Sporocytophaga myxococcoides: one gene and its partner. The main gene of each other region encodes a partner of the protein of the gene in region 2 in a complex. Links are inferred from orthologs where the notes say so. Each region holds a gene or a part of one and is shown on either strand. Other genes may lie near its edges.

The links. Proteins that work in one complex are often made in the same cells at the same time.
Region 1: the proteins of accD (region 2) and accB are in contact, whole or in part, in a solved structure (PDB 8UXZ), measured with the Escherichia coli proteins. The link is inferred for Sporocytophaga myxococcoides from one-to-one orthologs.

Annotation. Positions count from the first base shown.
Region 1 is NZ_BBLT01000004.1:87,755-90,738, reverse strand. Bases 51-2,969 are described here. They hold accB (acetyl-CoA carboxylase biotin carboxyl carrier protein), read right to left. Parts: upstream 1,795-2,969; coding sequence 1,306-1,794; downstream 51-1,305. Other genes in these bases: plsX (phosphate acyltransferase PlsX), read right to left, coding at 2,872-2,969; MYP_RS10620 (beta-ketoacyl-ACP synthase III), read right to left, coding at 1,859-2,857; accC (acetyl-CoA carboxylase biotin carboxylase subunit), read right to left, coding at 51-1,226. Also shown: more of accC, read right to left, coding at 1-50; more of plsX, read right to left, coding at 2,970-2,984. UniProt on the Escherichia coli protein: This protein is a component of the acetyl coenzyme A carboxylase complex; first, biotin carboxylase catalyzes the carboxylation of the carrier protein and then the transcarboxylase transfers the carboxyl group to form malonyl-CoA.
Region 2 is NZ_BBLT01000011.1:192,456-195,470, forward strand. Bases 61-3,010 are described here. They hold accD (acetyl-CoA carboxylase, carboxyltransferase subunit beta), read right to left. Parts: upstream 2,002-3,010; coding sequence 1,120-2,001; downstream 61-1,119. Other genes in these bases: fbaA (class II fructose-bisphosphate aldolase), read left to right, coding at 61-1,034; MYP_RS21540 (class I fructose-bisphosphate aldolase), read right to left, coding at 2,048-3,010. In the rest of the region: more of fbaA, read left to right, coding at 1-60; more of MYP_RS21540, read right to left, coding at 3,011-3,015.

The sequences.
Region 1 (2,984 bases), on a different replicon or contig from region 2:
ACAAATTCCTCCAAAGCCCTTTTCATTCTGGCCAAAGCCTCTTCTCTTGTAGAACCGCTTGCAATAAGCTTTCCGATCATTGAGTCGTAGTTTGGAGGAATGGTATATCCATTGTAGCAATGAGTATCAACCCTTACACCATATCCGCCGGGAAGGTGGAAGTTTGTAATTTTACCAGGATTAGGTCTGAAGCCATTAGCTGGATCTTCTGCGTTGATACGACATTCTATTGAGTACCTTCCAGGAATAAAGTTCTTATTTGGAATGGCGCCACCAGCTGCTACTTTAATTTGCTCTTTCACCAGGTCAACACCGGTTACTTCTTCAGTAATAGTATGCTCTACCTGGATACGGGTATTCATTTCCATGAAATAGAAGTCACCGTTTTTGTCTACAAGGAATTCAATAGTTCCGGCACCTTCATATTTAATAGCTTTGGCGCCTTTTACAGCAGCCTCCCCCATTTTAGTTCTTAGTCTTTCAGTGATAACCGGTGAAGGTGTTTCTTCTACAAGCTTTTGATGTCTTCTTTGTATAGAACAATCTCTTTCGGAAAGGTGGATAGCTTTACCGTATCTGTCTCCAAGTATTTGTATTTCTATATGTCTTGGCTCTTCAATAAATTTTTCAAGATAAAGCCCGTCGTTACCAAAAGCAGCACCTGCTTCAGTTTTCGCATCTACCCAGGCTTTTTTGAATTCTGCGTCATTGCGAACAATACGCATACCTCTTCCACCGCCACCTGCTGTAGCTTTAAGGATTACAGGATACTTTATCTTGTTGGCAAGTTTAATACCTTCATCCATGGATTCCAGCAAGCCCTCAGATCCAGGGATAGTAGGTACGCCAGCTTTTTTCATTGTAGCTTTAGCTGAAGACTTATCACCCATTGCATTGATCATGGCAGCGCTGGCGCCAATAAATTTAATGCCATAGTCTTCACATATTTTTGAAAATTCAGCATTTTCAGAGAGGAAGCCATAGCCTGGATGAATAGCGTCTGCATTTGTAATTTCAGCAGCAGCAATGATATTGGGAATACTTAAATATGATTTGGATGAGGGTGCAGCACCGATACAAACCGCTTCATCAGCAAATCGAACGTGCAAGCTGTCTTTGTCAGCAGTTGAGTATATAGCAACAGTTTTAATTTTCATTTCCTTGCAAGCGCGAATTACACGCATAGCAATTTCGCCTCTGTTTGCTATTAATATTTTATTAAACATAGATATGGTTAATTAAAATTGAAATTTTGGTCATAAAAAAAAGGGATAGGACATCCCTTTTCAAAATGCTGTACTCTCGTTATTTAGGTTCTACCAGGAATAGTGGCTGATCGTATTCTACTGGAGTCGCATTTTCTACGAGAACTTTTACAATTTTACCAGAAACTTCTGATTCAATTTCATTGAATAATTTCATAGCCTCGATGATACAAACAGTCTGACCCTGTTTTACTTCATCACCTACGTTCACAAATGATGGAGAATCAGGATTAGCTGATCTGTAGAAAGTACCAATCATTGGTGATTTGATTGTAATAAGATTTTTGTTTGATGAGTCTGCAGGAGTAGAAGGAGTTTCTACTTTAGGTTGCGCTGCTGGTTGCGCAGCCGTTGCCTGTGCCGGAGCTACAGGTTGAGCAATAGCCTGAGGAACCTGAGTTACTGTTAGAGCCTGAGGTTCTGAATATTTTTTTACAGCAATTTTAAATTGTTCTGTTTCGATGTTAACCTCAGCAAGACCTGAACTTGCGATAAAGTCCAGCAACTCCTGTATTTCTTTAGCTTTCATATTCTGCTTGTAAATGTTTTTTCAAATATCGAAATTTTCCTGGTTAATATATTGAGGGGTTGTATTATTTAGGGTCATATGCCCATTTCAAGTATACTGACCCCCAAGTGAAGCCTCCGCCAAATGCAGCCATTACAACATTGTCCCCTTTCTTGAATTTTTTCTCATAATCCCAAAGAAGAAGAGGAATTGTGCCATTGGTAGTATTGCCATAACGGTCAATATTGATGAGTACTTTTTTGTCATCCAGACCCATGCGTTCTGCAGTAGCATCGATGATTCTTTTGTTTGCCTGGTGGGAGACAAGCCATGCAACATCGCTTGAAGTGAGGTTGTTTCTGCGCATAATTTCTGCAGAAACATCTGCCATATTGGTAACAGCAAATTTGAAAACTGTGGCACCCTCCTGGTAAGCAAAATGTTCTTTGGCAGCAATAGTTTCCAGGCTGGCAGGTTTTCTGCTTCCCCCGGCTTTCATGCATAGATATTTTGCTCCGGAACCATCGGTTTTCAATACACTGTCCATTACTCCGTGGCCAGTAGTGTCCGGTTCTAAAAGTACAGCACCCGCACCATCTCCGAAAATTATGCAGGTAGTACGGTCTTCATAGTTGATAATAGAAGACATTTTATCTCCACCAACTACGATTACTTTTTTGAATTTTCCGCTTTCAATAAACTGACTTCCTGTTACCAGGCCATAAATAAAACCTGAACAAGCCGCATTAAGGTCATAACTGAATGCATTTTTTAACCCTGCCATGTCGCAAAGTAAATTGCCAGTAGCAGGAAATACATAGTCTGGCGTTGTAGTGCAGCAAATTAATAGGTCGATTTCATCAGGATTGGTATTAGTCTTTTTTAATAACTCATTCACTGCATGAATCGCAATATTAGAAGTTCCTTCTCCTGGGTTTTTAAGCAGTCTTCTTTCCCTGATTCCTGTTCTGGTCAATATCCATTCGTCTGTGGTGTCAACCAGTTTTTCGAGCTCTTTATTGGTTAGAATGTAATCTGGAACATAACCTCCAACCCCTGTAATAGCAGCTCTTAATTTGCTCATCTGCCTGATAAGATTTAATTGTATGCGTTTTTAATTTTATCTACTATTCCGGCTTCGGTAAGTTGAACTGCCAGGTTAAGCATATTTTTGATTGCAATTGGTGTGGAAACTCCGTGGCCGATAATAA
Region 2 (3,015 bases):
AGGAGATTTTCGAAGCAGCAAAAAAACATCAGTTTGCACTTCCTGCAGTGAACGTAGTAGGAACTAACTCTGTGAATGCTGTTTTGGAAACTGCAAAAGAAGTTAACTCTCCTGTAATTATCCAGTTATCAAACGGTGGTGGACAGTTCTACGCTGGAAAATCTCTTCCAAATGACAAACAGCAGGCTTCTATAGCAGGTTCTATTTCTGCAGCTCACCATGTACACCAATTATCTTTGGTTTATGGTGTTCCTGTAATCCTTCACACTGACCATGCAGCAAAAAAACTTCTTCCATGGATAGACGGTATGCTTGCAGCAGGTGAGGATTTTTTCAAAGCATACAAAAAACCTTTGTTCTCATCTCACATGATCGACTTGTCAGAAGAGCCTCTTGAAGAGAACATAGAAATCTGCAAAGAATATCTTAAGAGAATGTCTAAACTAGGAATGACTCTTGAAATCGAGCTTGGTGTAACAGGTGGAGAAGAAGACGGAGTAGACAATTCAGATGTAGATAATTCTAAACTTTATACTCAGCCTGAAGAAGTTTCTTACGCTTACGAAGAACTTATTAAAATCAGTGACAAATTTACAATTGCAGCTGCTTTTGGTAATGTTCACGGTGTTTATAAGCCGGGTAGTGTTAAGCTTGAGCCAAAAATTCTTAATAAGTCTCAAGAATATGTTAAGAAGAAATTCAATCTGAGCGCTGAAAAACCAATCAACTTTGTATTCCACGGTGGATCTGGATCTAGCCAGGAACAAATCAGAGAAGCAATCTCTTATGGTGCTATCAAAATGAATATCGACACTGATATTCAGTGGGCTTATTGGGATGGAGTGAAAAACTACTACAAGAAGAATGAAGGATATCTTCAAGGCCAGATCGGTAACCCTAAAGGGGAAGATCAGCCTAACAAGAAATTCTACGATCCGAGAGTTTGGTTAAGAGAGGGTGAGAAAACTCTTGTAGCTAGATTGAAGCAGTCATTTGAAGATTTGAATGCAATCAATGTCAATGCTAAATTGTAATTCAGATGAATTCTTCTTCTTTATTTGAAGGATTTAAAATATAAATAAAAAGCCCCTGACATGTCGGGGGCTTTTTATTTAATAACTATGCTTTAATATTTTCCTGCGGTACTTCGGTAACTTTACCTTTAAGAATGATCAGGAGATCAGTTAATTTTGATTTAAGTTCTTTTCTGTCAACAAGAAAATCAAGGAATCCATGTTCCAATAAGAATTCCGCAGATTGAAAGCCTTCAGGAAGGTCTTTTCCAATAGTTTCCCTGATTACCCTCGGTCCGGCAAACCCAATCAAAGCTCCGGGTTCAGATATATTGAAATCACCAAGCATTGCATAAGAAGCAGTTACCCCTCCGGTCGTTGGATCTGTCATTAATGAAATGTAAGGAATTTTTTCTCTGTCAAGAAGTGCAAGTTTAGCCGAAGTTTTAGCCATTTGCATAAGTGAAAATCCGGCTTCCATCATTCTGGCTCCCCCAGATTTACTGATCATTAAAAATGGGATTTTATGCTTTCTTGAATAATCGATAGCTCTTGAAATTTTTTCACCTACCACAGACCCCATTGAACCACCAATGAACTTAAAATCCATGCAGGAAATAACAATTTCAATTCCATTCATTTTTCCTACAGCAGACCTTACAGCATCTTTAAGGCCTGATTTTTTTTGTGAAGCTTTAATCCTGTCTGGGTAAGCCTGGCTGTCTGTAAACTCCAATGGGTCAGAAGAGCTAAGAGTAGGATCTAATTCAGTAAATTGATTATCATCAAAAATCAGTTCGAAGTATTCTTTGGAGCCTATTCTGGCGTGATAATTACACTCAATACAAGTATAGGAATTAAGTACATGAGCACTGGTCTGCATGACTTTTTTGCATTCGGGACACTGATACCAAAGCCCATCAGGAACTTCCTTTTTCAGTTCTGTAGGTGTTTGAATTCCCTTTTCTGTTCTTTTAAACCAAGTCATCCCCTTATTCGTTTAGTTTGTTTATTTTCACTGTTAATTATAATTCTTAAGCTAAGTCTATTTCTTTGGTCAGGTAGACATCCTGAACCGCATTTAAAAGTTCCACTCCTTGAGAAAATGGTTTTTGAAAGGCTTTTCTGCCTAAAATAAGTCCAACCCCCCCGGCTCTTTTATTAATGATTGCTGTTTTTACAGCTTCTTTTAGATCATTATCACCTTTTGATTCTCCTCCTGAATTGATCAAACCTATTTTGCCTGAATAACAATTAGCTACCATATATCTGGTAAGGTCAATAGGATGGTTTGATGAAAGGTCAGTGTACATTTTTTCGTCGTATTTTCCGAAATTAAGTGCCTTAAAGCCTCCATTGGTCTCTGGTAACTTTTGTTTGATAAGGTCAGCCTGTATGGTCACTCCTATATGGTTTGCCTGACTGCTCATATCTGTTGAATTGTGATAGTCAACACCGTCCTTTTTGAAAGAATTGTTTCTAGTATAGCACCATAATATGGTCGCCATTCCGAGTTCATGTGCATGTTCAAAGGCTTCGGAAACTTCAATTAACTGTCTATTACTTTCTTCAGATCCGAAATATATGGTAGCTCCTACCGCAACTGCTCCAAGATTCCATGCTTCTTTTACTTTCCCGAACATAATCTGATTGTATTTATTCGGGTAAGTAAGTAGTTCGTTGTGATTGATTTTTACTATAAAAGGAATTTTATGGGCGTATTTTCTGGCATTGATGGCTAACGTCCCGAAAGTACTTGCTATGGCGTTGGAGCCCCCTTCAATTGCTAGTTTAATAATATTCTCCGGATCAAAATAAATTGGATTAGGAGCAAATGAAGCTCCAGCTGTATGTTCTATATCCTGGTCTACAGGTAAAATGGATATATAACCGGTTCCGGACAATCTTCCATGTCCAAGCATTGCGGCAAGACTTCTAAGGACAGGCGTTGGGCGATTAGACAATGCAAACGATTCATCTACATAATCAGGCGTAGGGTTTC